Regions from separate parts of the Geofilum sp. OHC36d9 genome, predicted to be linked through region 1. Evidence: riboswitches for the same ligand, from Rfam matches in the RefSeq annotation. Region 1 holds a riboswitch; each other region holds the start of a gene.
The links. Region 1 has a riboswitch for cobalamin ahead of ACT3CD_RS12200 (TonB-dependent receptor). Riboswitches for the same ligand answer to the same signal wherever they lie in the genome.
Positions count from the first base shown of each region.

Region 2: linked by a shared signal. The riboswitch ahead of ACT3CD_RS07950 (TonB-dependent receptor plug domain-containing protein) and the one ahead of ACT3CD_RS12200 (TonB-dependent receptor) in region 1 are both predicted to bind cobalamin.
Region 3: linked by a shared signal. The riboswitch ahead of ACT3CD_RS04120 (ABC transporter substrate-binding protein) and the one ahead of ACT3CD_RS12200 (TonB-dependent receptor) in region 1 are both predicted to bind cobalamin.

Region 1 is NZ_JBQTGJ010000012.1:53,684-58,141, forward strand. It holds gene ACT3CD_RS12200 (TonB-dependent receptor) at 1-1,963, opposite strand, end outside; cobalamin riboswitch at 2,089-2,289, opposite strand; gene ACT3CD_RS12205 (bacteriohemerythrin) at 2,696-3,094, shown strand; gene ACT3CD_RS12210 (LuxR C-terminal-related transcriptional regulator) at 3,388-4,173, shown strand; gene ACT3CD_RS12215 (TonB-dependent receptor) at 4,259-4,458, shown strand, end outside.
Region 2 is NZ_JBQTGJ010000005.1:177,075-181,532, forward strand. It holds gene ACT3CD_RS07940 (NUDIX hydrolase) at 1-82, opposite strand, end outside; gene ACT3CD_RS07945 (carbon starvation CstA family protein) at 208-1,725, shown strand; cobalamin riboswitch at 1,759-1,985, shown strand; gene ACT3CD_RS07950 (TonB-dependent receptor plug domain-containing protein) at 2,091-4,004, shown strand; gene ACT3CD_RS07955 (YncE family protein) at 4,084-4,458, shown strand, end outside.
Region 3 is NZ_JBQTGJ010000002.1:326,301-330,758, forward strand. It holds gene ACT3CD_RS04110 (ABC transporter ATP-binding protein) at 128-961, opposite strand; gene ACT3CD_RS04115 (FecCD family ABC transporter permease) at 951-1,967, opposite strand; gene ACT3CD_RS04120 (ABC transporter substrate-binding protein) at 2,033-2,854, opposite strand; cobalamin riboswitch at 3,048-3,307, opposite strand; gene ACT3CD_RS04125 (FAD-binding and (Fe-S)-binding domain-containing protein) at 3,946-4,458, shown strand, end outside.

The DNA of each region.
Region 1 (4,458 bases):
CGTCCTGAAAGCGACAATTCAGATTTGCGGATAAACGATATTTATTCCAGTTGTGGCGGTAGCCGATTCTGACGTTGCCATAATTTTGAGCGACCCCTTCCAGAGGTATGTCATCGGTTTGGTTCTGTGCATCTACATAACTGTAACCACCTCCGAGGGAGAATCCGGCACCGATATTTGCATTGAAAATAAAATCGAGACCTTTTGTTGCAGCACTGTTAATGTTATAATGACAGCGGGTTGTTGTAATTCCATTGGCTAAATTTTCGTCCGAGGTCTCCGTTGTTTGATAATCGATCAGATTTTTTACGTCGTTTAGATATCCGGTGAGACTGAAGGAGAGTTGATTAACAATAAACTCTGTTGAGAGCGCATAGTAGTTGGACGTTTGTGGGTCCAGATCAGGGTTTCCCAGATAAAGCGTACCTCTTTTTTCGTAATGGTAGTAGAGCTCTTTTAACGTTGGAGCTTTAAAGCCTTTGGCATAGGTTCCTCTGATGTTTAAGTTTCCTGATTTATACAGTGCTGATATTTTTGGGGTGAAAGCATTGCCAAATGTTTGGTGTTTTACCAAACGACCGCCTACCACCATGGATAAGTTATTGATGACGTTTATTTCATCCTGGGCATAAAGAGCCAGAGTATATGCATCGGCAGTTTCTTCCGGCAAGCGGCCTTCCGATTCAAGCTCTTCCATCACATACTCGCCTCCAACCGATAACAGGTGGTGATCAGATAGTTTAAAAATGCTTTTCAGGTTAAGGGCGTTGCGTAACTGCTGGGTTTGTTTGCTTAGGTTGCCGGCCACATAATCGCCTGATGTTTGGTTATATTTGTAGTAATATTTGAACCGGTCGGAGTTCCAGTCGAGAGTGATCTTATTGGTTTTCCTCAGGAGGTACTCTGCTCCTGCACCATAGCTGAAGTCGCTGTAAAAGTATCCATATTTACCCACGGTTAGTGGTCGTTGTACATCCCGCTCATATTTGGATCCCAAAAGATATATATTTATTTTTTGCGACAGGGCATAGTTCAGTTTTTGGCTGAAGGTGTAGTCTTTGGACGCATTTTGTGTCATGGCGTCCGTCTCAACCAGTTCATTACCGTCTGATTCGTAGGGGCTGATCTGCCATCCGTCGGTTGTTTTTCGGTCGAAGGAGGTGGTTGATGATAGCTTACCTATGTGGAGGTCGAGGTTGTTGTGCATAATCCATTCGCCGTAGCTGCCCACTCTATTTTGGGTGGTGATTGCGTTTTTTGGGGACTTTTTATTTGTGATTATGTTGATGACGCCGGCAATGGCTTCCGACCCGTATAGGGCTGAGGAAGCGCCTTTCACAATTTCTATGCGTTCGATATTTAAAGGGTTAATGCGGTTTAAGTCACTCTGTCCGCCAATGTCGCCATACATCCGTTTACCATCAATTAAAACCAGAATGTAATCGTTGCCCAGACCGTTTAATTGCATGAAAGGCCCCATAGCTCCTGGATTGAAATCGAATGATGGACTTACACCCAGCATTAGATCCGTAAAGTTGGATGGCCCAATTTGGTTAATTAGTTTTTTGTCGATCAGTTCGGTTTGAACAGGCGCATTTTTTAAGTGGTGTGGTGTTCCTGTTCCGGTAACTACCACTTCTCCCAGGGTGTTGTTGGAAGGCTTCAGTGAACAGTTAAATTCATTTTGGGCTTCGCGGATAAGCATCTCCTGCTTAAAACGGTGATAGCCCAAACATGATACCACCACCTCATAGGTGCCTGCCTTGATGTTACGGAGGATGAATTGTCCGTTTTGGTCGGTGATGGTCCCCAATGTCGTTCCCGGAATGTAGATGTTGGCGTCGGTCAGGGGTTGGTTCGATTCCTGGTTGGTTACGTGACCAACCAAGGATGGGTTTTGAGCACATAGTTTATGGGCCACTAGAAACAGAAGGCCAGCGATGTGCCAATTCATTTTTTGCATGGTTTAATTATTTAATTATTAAACAATTACACCTTGCGTCCTTTTTCAACAGCGTTGTTGAAATGAAAAAATAATGTTGAACAATAAGAATGTACAGCATTAACTTCTTACCCGGAAGCAAAATGATGAATAGTTATTTTTTGGCAGGTTTTCTGACTTACTCCTGTTTGGATCGCCTTCCCATCTTTTTATATTCAGACAGTGGCGAAATAGATCCAAACTCTTTTAAGAGCTTACAGCTGCGGGTACAGCCCCTGATTTACACAGGGTTCCCTTTTATTGTTCACGGCGAAACCGGAACAATCACCAAAAAGTTGTACAAAAATATCTATTTTTATGACATTTCAATTTTTTTAGATGGGAAATTCAATGTTTCCTTTAGTCGTATTTGCAAGAAAAATCCGTCTTCTGCGTTATGTTTCCCTCAAAATGATCATTTATGGGGGAAAATTCACATCTAATTTCCATTATGGCCAAAATTCATTCTTTTTGAGCTGTACAAGTCTTCCAAAGGAAGCTTTCTTATCTGCCCCGGCGCTTTTTGGCAGACTGATTTTTCCTGATAAAAACGTTTTTGTGATGCATTAGTTTCCCGGCTTATGCTGTTAATCTATCGTTTGGGTTTATTGGTGTAAAAAAAGACGACAGTCGACAAAAGGCCATTGACACTCTTAATATGCAGGTCTATTTTTGACATTGAATTGAGGGTTTAACACCAAGAACATTTAATTTATGATAGCTACCAGCAACACAATTACACATGAAGAGGTTCGGATAATTGATCAGGAACATGATATACTGCATCGGACCATTCGATTGATTGATGAGGCTTTTATTACAAAGCAGGGTAATAAAAGGATCTCTCAGTTGATATCAGAATTATACAAATTTATTGATTTTCACTTCACCAGTGAGGAAAATCTGATGCTGTTCACCGATTTCCCATATTACGACGAGCATAAAAAGGAGCATACCGAATTGATGCGGGATCTGGCTGATATAATTTGCGCTTTCAATGCCGATATGATCGATTACCATGAGTTGGTTGATTATTTAAACAATCGTTTTACAGATCATTCTGATTTGCCCGACCGACAATTGAAGGCTTATTTGGTTACGATGATTAAATAATATTTGGGCCGTATCCTTTTAGGCGACCCGATGATGGATGGCCCCCTGTAAGGCGTTGTTTTTTTTGATTGCCTAATCTGTTTGTCCCTGGAATAATCATTCCAGGGTTTCTTTTAATATTATTTATAGTTTCGCAGGTCTTGAATATGAAGCTTTTTTATTTGTCACCGGCGTCTTTGGGTGAGTACTCTTAATTTATAAGGTGCCTGTTTCGAAATTTGGCATAACTGATTCAATTTACCATTTTTGCGTTGCGTGAGTTTAACACAGCTAAAATAAACCATTCGTATTTTATGACAAGCAAATCGCAAAGTGATATTTCAGCAGCATATTTAAAGCTGTTGAACCAACAACAGTTTGTTGCAGACGAATTAGATTATGTTGGTTTTGATCATCAAAAATCAATGTTGCAAATATTGGCAGACCATGCCAATTGCGGTGTTAGTGTTTTTGATATGTATAAAAAATCACACATCTTTTATTCGCCTAATTTTGGTAGTTCTCTTGGATACGATTTAAGCGAAATTATAAAAAAAAGTCACGATTTTTGGGATCATAAAATTCATCATGAAGATTATGCCGGGATGATGCAAAACGGCATTTTGCTGCTTAAGCTGTTTTATCAATTTTCCGATGATGAAAAAACCAATTACAAATTGATCAGCGAATACCGAATATTGAATGCCGAAAATAAATATGTAAGAGTTATTGAACAGCAACAGGTGTTACAATTAGATAATTATGGAAATATTTGGTTAACATTAAGTATTATCGATATCTCTCCCAATCAGGAAATCAGTGAAGAAATGAAAAGTCAATTGTTCGATTTCAAGACGGGTAAAATACTCCCTTTCGATATAGAAGCGAAAAGTAGTGAGATGGTCAATTTAGGGTTAACCAATCGGGAAATACAAATTCTAAAAATGGTTAAGGAGGGTCTTTTAAGTAAAGAAATATCAGCAAAATTAAATATTAGTTTAAATACCGTTAATACGCATCGCCAACGAGTTTTAAAAAAATTACGTGCGAATAATTCAATGGAAGCGGTCATTTTTGCTTCAAAATATGGATTGTTGTAACTCTCCACTACTGATATATCAGTATTGTATAATACCTCTTTTGGGTTGAACTTTGTGTTTTCAACCCAAATTAAAGTGTATTTATATGATGAGGATTTTTTTAGTCGTCTTTTTTTTGTCGTTTGCAATTGCTCCTATACCGGCACAATTACCCACTCAAACCATTCGGGGGACCGTATTTGACAATGCTTCCGGCACCCCTTTGCCTTATGTTAATGTGGTATTGCTAAATACCAATTATGGCACCGTGACAGACGAGGCCGGTCATTTTACGATTGAAAATGT
Region 2 (4,458 bases), on a different contig from region 1:
TAAGTTCACCGGCCTCATAACCAAATATAACACAGTCAACTGCTAAATGAAACTTCGGGTTCTGATTATATATTTCATTCATAACTCGCACAATAATTCAAGGTAAAAAAGTTTTCTAAATTGGATCTAAATTAAATGATTTAAAGCCTTTCGTTGAAGGCAACTGCAAATTTAAGGTTTTTAGATGAAACACAACTTTACTGATTTTTGACTAATTTTACAAAAAAGCACAAAAATGATTACATCTCTCCTCTCCCTCACGGCTTTAATAGCTGGATTTTTTTATACGGAAAATTTACTGAATATTTTTTTGGCGCCGACGATTCACAACCAACGCCAGCCATTGCCAGTGCTGACCAGATTGATTACATACCTATGCCTGCCTGGAAAACTTTCACCATAGAATTCTTAAACATTGCCGGCTTAGGTCCTATTTTCGGGGCGATATTGGGGGCCATGTACGGTCCAATGGCTTATCTCTGGATTGTGCTTGGTTGTATTTTTATTGGAGCGGTTCACGACTACTTTTCAGGCATGCTTTCAGTCAGGAATAATGGCGCCAGCATTCCTGAAATAGTAGGAAAATATCTAGGTAACGGCTTTCGTCAGTTTTTAAGAATTTTTTCTTTACTCCTGTTAATTTTTGTAGGAGTAGCCTTTGTTACGGGGCCGGCAGAGCTCCTGTCCAGTTTTACAGGTGGTGGTATGACGATGTGGCTCTATGCCATCTTTGCCTATTACCTGATTGCCACGCTACTGCCCATCAATAAAATAATAGGTAAAATATACCCGGTATTTGGTCTGGCTCTACTTATAATGGCCCTGCTTATTGGCGGCGCCATTATAATCTATGGCATCTCAGGTCAATTAGTCCTCAAAGAACTATCACTATCATCATTTAGCAATTTTCACCATCATCCAACAGAAAACATCTTATTTCCGATGCTGTTCATTGTTATTTCATGCGGCGCTTTATCAGGTTTCCACAGCACACAGGCCCCAATGATGGCCCGTTGCATAACACACGAAAAACAAGGTCGGTATGTGTTTTATGGGGCAATGATTGCCGAAGGAATAGTAGCATTAATATGGGCCACTGCGGCTATGAATTACTTTGGTGGTGCCGAAGGACTAAATGCTACACTACAAACTTCCGGTCACACCCCGGCATGGGTTGTAAATGAAATCAGTACCGGTTGGTTAGGCAAAGCAGGCGCCGTTCTTGCAATTATTGGGGTCGTTGTATGTCCCATCACCACTGGCGACACAGCCTTTAGAAGCGCCCGCCTCACCATTGCTGACGTTTTTAAAATGAAGCAGACCACTACAACAAAGCGATTAATCATTAGCATTCCGCTATTTCTAGTAGGCTTTTTGCTCTCTCAGCTAGATTTTGCCACTATCTGGAAATATTTGGGCCTATCCAACCAAATTTTGGCCGTTATCGTTCTGTGGACCGGTGCAATGTATCTTGCCAAAAACAATAAAAGCCACTGGATGCTATCACTTCCGGCTTTATTCATGACCATAATATGCGTATCGTATCTGATGGTTGCTCCAATAAAAACAGGAGGATTGTTCCTTAGCCCAGAAACAGGTTACCTTATAGGAGGAAGTGCCGGAATAGCGGCGATGATCTGGTTTTTGGCAACCATTAAACACATAAAAAAAGAAATTAGGCAACAAAATATAAATCAGCAGATTACAAACAATTTCAAAAATTAAAGAACTAAAATTTGATAATCACATTATAGCACGTATTTTTGCACAAAGATTGGTTCAGTAATCCAATTACGGAAAACTGATAAAAGGGAATCCGGTGACTTAAATGGTTAAATTATTAATCTTTAAGAATTCCGGAGCTGTCCCCGCAGCTGTAATCTCTATTATTTTTTTGAAAACTTCGCCACTGTCAGGTATTAACTGATGGGAAGGCATCAAAAAAAGGAGTGAGCCAGAAGACCTGCCAATACTTTAATTCGTAGCTTTCGGGTAGAAAAGCGAAGATTAGAACTACATCCTTTTGTTCTATATTTTCACCAGCATCCGTTTGTTGCGAATGGTTAAATTCACTTTAATCATTTGTAAACATGCGCTTTAATAGAATCAAACCGTTTTTTACGGTAATATTAGTATTTGGCTGTCATCTGAATGCTCAGGTATACTTTCAACAAAAGACTATACCACTAAAAGGAGTAACCATTCAAGCCAACCATTTAAAGGAATATACCATTGGCGCTGCCATAGAAAAACCAGATTCAATTTTGGTGAAGCTAATGAGAACCTCCTCTCTTTCGGATTTACTCCTACTATCAACGGGAGCATCTATAAAAAGCTATGGTCCGGGTGGACTTTCAACGGTCAGTTTTAGAGGAAGCCACAGCAATCATACCGCGATTATGTGGAACGGGCTTAATCTCCAAAGTCCAATGAATAGCTCCGTTAATCTATCGGCCATGCCAGCATCCCTCTTTGAAGATATACAAATTCAAAGCGGTGGCGCCGGAACCCTATGCGGAAGTGGAGCCATGTCCGGAGTACTACACCTGACCACCAACAACCTCCTAAATAAAAAAAATCACATCTCGGTTAATGGAGGCATTGGAAGCTACAACCGCCAATACGAACAACTGTCACTGAAAACAGGAAACAAAAAAAGAGCCTCCTCCTTATCGGTCATGCGACAAAGCAGCGATAATAACTTTTGGTATTATAACACCTCTCGGCCGGACAAAAGAAAAGAACGCCAGACCAATGCAGGTGTAAAACAATGGGGTTTAAGTCAGGACAACTATTTTAGATTGGGCAATCAACTACTGGTAACGACCGGACTGTGGCTTCAACATTACGATAAGGATGTACAAACAATTATGACCAAAAGCACTCCTAACCAACAATATCAGATAGATAACAATGTAATGGGGGCTATAAACCTGAGATACTACCGCACCAACAACATTCAAATAAACTTCAAACAGGGAATTCTATGGAACCAGATTGACTACACCAATGTGGAGACTCCCATAAGCAGCGGAAATAACCAATCTTTATCCCTCATTTCTGAAATAGAATCAAGAATTAGCTTAAAAAACGGAATACAATGGAGCACGGGATTAAACTACACCAACGAACAAGCCCAAAGTGACGGTTACATTGGCACCCCAATACGTAGTCGTTGGGCTTTATTTTCCTTTGTGCAGTTTAAAACATTTAACAACCGACTAACCTCACTCATAAGCTTTCGCGATGAAATGACCAACACCACGTTACATCCTGTAATATTTGCCTATGGTGGTAATTATGCCCTCACGCAAAGAATAAAAATTAAGGGAAATATCTCAAAAAATTACAGAATTCCAACCTTTAATGATGTTTATTGGGCATTTGACGGTTATGCGCGCGGCAATAACAGTTTGAAGCCAGAGTCGGGCTGGAGTGGAGATATTGGCTTCGAGTACAACAAAAAGACGGCTGAACAAAACATGAAACTAAGCACAATCTGGTTTACCTCCAACATCAAAGACTGGATTATATGGCTTCAGGACGACGATGCAATATGGACTCCCTCCAATAAAAAAAGGGGAGAATCAAAAGGTCTGGAATTAAAAGGTATTTATGGCCGCAAAATAGGATCCTCGTTTTGGCAGTTATCAACCAGTTATTTTTATACCCACTCACGGCTTAAAACAGACGACCATTATGACGGAAAACAAATGGTTTACATCCCTCTCCACAAAGGAGCAGGCCTTTTAACATGGAAATATAAAGCAATAGTAGCTGCTTTTACAATAAACGCCGTTGGCGAAAGATACTACGACTACACTAATCGACTTGAGCCATACCTACTGGGGAATATCATGGGCGGTTATAAAATTCCTGCAGGGAGAACGGACGTCCAGCTAAACGTGAAAGTAAACAACCTATGGAACACGCAATACCAACTAATGGCCTGGTATGCAATGCCACTTTGCAATTACGAAGTCAATTTACAGGTAAGACTGTAATTATTCAATAACCAATCATAATTTTACAATCATGAATATTACCAATTTAAGAAGCCGTTATAAACGGTCAAATTTTGCAATGAATATTTTATTAGCTGCATTTCTGGTTCTTGCTGCGACATCGTGCACGGACGATAACGAAACGAGTAACAGCTTATACACAAACGGAGCCTTTATTCTGAACGAAGGAACTTTTGGACAAAGCAACGCTTCCGTTTCATTCTACAGCTACGACGATCAGGTGGTTGTCGGTAGTATCTTCAAGAAAAGCAATGGCACAAATACAATTATAGGTGATGTATTACAAGACATGGAAATTGTTGATGACAAAGCCTATCTGATTGTGAATGCCAGTAACAGCATTCAGGTGGTTAATAAAAATGATTTTACGTGGGTAACAACAATAGAGGGGTTAAGTAATCCCCGGTTTGCAACTCATTATAATGGCAAACTC
Region 3 (4,458 bases), on a different contig from region 1:
TGCAAGCCTTGTTTTTTAACTTTATAATTCAAACACTTAAACCACAGACAATCTACTAACCCTATCTTTCTCAGCAGCAACTCATTAACAAGATGATAAACCAGCACTAAAGCAGACTCCCGGTTTCTCAGTCTCTGTTCAGACTACCATATTTATCCTTAATGTGCTTCAATATTCTCTCTGACACCAAAAAGACAGCCGGTTTACCCGACAGCGGGTTGATCTCGGTAACCACAACGGTGTTATAAACCTGCTCAATATTATCGTAAGTGAGCACTTCCTGCGGACTTCCTTTCATGTGAATCGCACCATCCTTCATCATAATCAAATAATTACAATATTCGGCAGCCAGATTCAAATCGTGAATGATCATTAAAACCGTTAAATTCATCTCGCCATTCAATCGTTGAATAAGATTAAGCACCTGCACCTGATGCGTAATATCGAGATGCGATGTTGGCTCATCCATCAACAACAGCTCCGGTTCCTGCGTCAACGCCTGTGCAATAGCCGCCAATTGCTGTTCACCACCGCTCAGCTGCGACATTAATTTCTTACGATGATTAAAAATACCGGTCAAACGCATGTATTTGCGAGCGATAACCACATCGTGCCGTGGCTCAAAAAACTGAAATGCTTCACGATAAGGCAACCGTCCCATCAGCACATAATCCTCAACCGTCACATCTATGGCATCAGGAAACTGATTAACAACAGCCACCTTACGGGCTTTGGCATTCAGTTTTAAGGTGTTTAAATTCTCATGGTGGAGCCATATCTCGCCCGTTCGGACTGCCAGATTACCGGAGATCCCCTTAAACAAGGTGGTTTTACCGGAACCGTTGGGACCAATGATTCCGGCAAGCGCGCCTTTGGGAAGCGACAATGAGATATTTTTCAGGCGAAACCCATCGCCATAGCCACAATCCAGATTGACTATTTTCAAATAACTATCGGGCATGACGTCCTCTTTTCTTAAACTGATTTAACACCACAATAAACAAAATGCCGCCGGCCATACCTGTAATCACGCCAATGGGCAACTCGTTGGGAGAAATAATCGTCCGCGCCAGCACATCACTGATAATTAAAAACAAGCCACCTCCTAAAAACGAACCTATCAACAAAAACCGATAATCAGAACCGGCCAGCAAACGTATAAAATGCGGTATAACCAACCCCACAAAACCAATCACCCCGGTCACCGATACACAAATACCCGTGAGCAATGAAGCCACCAAAAACAAAATACGAATGGTCGTTTTACTGTTAATACCCAGATAACGGGCTTTGGCCTCTCCCAATAGCAAAGCATTCAGCGGCCGTGCCAGCAAATAACTGACAAACAGGCCCACCACCGAAGCATACAATACTATTTTAATCAGGAATGTATCCGGTTCATCCAGCGAGCCCATCATCCAAAACATAATACCATGTAAATCGTCGGCCGTGGCCACCGACATCAGCAACATCATAACCGAAGAAGCCACAAAACTAATCATCACACCTATGAGCAACATCTTATTAACATCGGCACCACCATGCAGAAAGCCCAACAGACCAACAATAACCACTGTTAATATGGCACCACCAAACCCGGCCAGTGGTAACATAAAAGAGCCTACCGTAAGATGTAATCCCAAAACAATTACCAAAGCAACCCCCAGAGCAGCACCGCCCGAAATACCAAGCGTATAGGGTTCCACCAACGGATTACGAAAAACACCCTGTAAAATGGCGCCCGACAGACTCAAAGCACCACCAGCCCCCAAAGCCAGTATAACACGAGGCAAACGCATTCCCGTCAGAATAAAATAATCCATTCCCTCCTTTTTTTTCAGCAAGGGAATAATATCACCGACCGAAATAGAGGCTTCACCCATGGTCAACGACAAAATCGATGCGCCAACTACCAACAAGAGTAACAGCAATGTAAACAAAACCCATTTGACATATTTTGCGCTCATTGTCACATTTTTATAAGAAACAGTATCCAGCGGCCATTGTTAAAACGATGACGTCAGAGCTTACCCTACTCGCTTTTGCAATCATTTAATTTACGCTCAATCACCTGCATCGTTTGTAAAAAGTCAACCGGATTAGGGGTGCTTGCCATATCCGATTCAATAAAAAACAGCTTACCGCTTTTCACCGCCTTTAAATCGGGATAACTTTGCCATATTTTCATCTCTTCGTCACCCACAATTCCCATATTCACAATAATGATGACATCAGGATTTTTAGTGAGAACAAATTCGCGCGATACAGTACCTATTTTTAATCCGGAAGAAATATTTGTCCCGCCTGAAAAAGAGATAAAATCAGCCATATAAGTATCATCAAGAACGGTAAACAACGGATCGGCTCCAATCTGAAAAAAGAACTTTTGCGGTTGCGCAAGGGCCTGTTTTTCCCGTATAAGGTTAACATCCTTAGTTATAGAAGCCACCATTTTGCGGGCTGTATCTTCCTTTCCTATCAACTGCCCCAGACGCAAAAACTGAGTACATATTTCATCAAAAGAACGAGGCGTTTCAAAGACTTCCACCTTCAAGCCGGCCTTTCGCAGCATATTAATAGTTTGAGGTTTGGTAATAGCATGTACCAGCACCAGGTCGGGATTCAACATCAACACCTTTTCAACGTTAACTTTAATGGCAGAAGCCACCACCTCCTTGCCATCGTCTTTGGCAATATAACAATAAGAAGTGTGGCCAACCAACGCCTCATCTGCCCCCAGATAATAGACACCTTTGGTCAACGATGGCGCCAGCGAGACAATGCGCTGAGGCGTCTGAGCCCAAAGCGTGGACATCAGTAAAATAGCTACAACAGTAAGAAAAATGGTTTTCATGCTCAATGGTTGTTATTTTTTGAATCCACGAAAAAACTACTAAATGCTTAGAACCAATCACTCTTCACGGACCATAATCATGGGCTTCTACTTTACATCAGTGAAAACACGTAACAGGACTCATCGTTGAAAAGCCGGTTTCCCGAAAAAATGAGTAGTTCATAGCCCCCAACTTTTTCCCCGAAGTTTGGTTACTCATTGAATCAATTTGGCAGGTCTTCTGGCTCATCCGGGTTTTTAAAGCCTTCCCGCTGTTGCAAACAATCAACTAACATTTACCGGCAAATAAATTACGGCACCGTTAACATCTCACTAACAGACAGCAGTGGCAAAGAGGTATTAAAAACCATTGTTCTGGACTTACAGCTGCGGGTACAGCTCCGGTTTTACACCGGATTCCCTATTAGGCCGTTTCACGACAACGAAACAGTCACCAAATACAATTGCAAATTTAAACTTTTATATGAAACGACCATGATAAAATAATTCCCGCACATGCGGATGGATATTTTATGGAAGTTCCATGCGGCAATTGGAAATTAATTCTTTGCGTACAACAACCTTAAAAACAAAACAGATTTATCAGCCACAGAAGTCCCCTGCTATACGCCAAATTAATATCTTTCCGTAAAGCCGGCGTTTGGAATAAAAATTCAAAGTTTACAAGATCGAGAGCTACATGGAAGAGACAATCTCAATTACGTCTTTATTAATCTTCATAAATGACATCCAACAAGCGTCAAAATCATTTTCATGCTTTAAAAAAAATACGATGCCGACAAAATCCATTTTGTTGCCTATAAAAAATTGTTGAAGTGTAAAGAAGAATAAAACTTTTCGGTGGAAAGTCTCAGAAAGGAGACCTAGACGTATTGTAATATTTTTATTTGACCCATATATGACAAGCGTTTGACTGTATAATTCAAGGCCTGCACATCTCGAAAAGCAGGGGTTTACCGGCATAGGCGAGCATTTTGAGGCGAAGCATAACGCCGAAGCTGAATTTTTCTTTCGAGCACTAATTAACAATTTCGTTACGAATAAGACATATTTTACTAATTTAGCATCTCAAACCAATACGTTCTGTTTCCATGGATGACCCGTATCCCCCCTTTGGGGAACTCGATAATCTTTTGAAAGGAGAAGTGCTGACCGACACGGTCTCCCGCACATTATATGCAACCGACGCCTCGGTGTATCGAGAATTACCAATGGCCGTAGTCATGCCACGCGACGCTACCGATATCGCCCTGATTGTTGGTTTTGCTGCCCGACATAAAATACCTTTGATTCCACGTGGAGCTGGTACTTCATTGGCCGGACAGGTGGTTGGTCATGGACTTGTGGTAGATCTTTCACACCACATGAACCGGATTCTACATATCGACGCCAAAGAAAAATGGGCCGAAGTGCAACCCGGCGTGGTGCTTGACGACCTAAACCGTGAAGCCGCCACCCATGGTCTCTTTTTCGGGCCGGAGACGTCAACCGCCAACCGATGCACGCTGGCAGGCATGGTTGCCAACAACTCATGCGGATCTCACTCAATGGTTTATGGCAGTACCCGCGATCATATCATTGAAATTTCGGGCTGTTTATCAAAT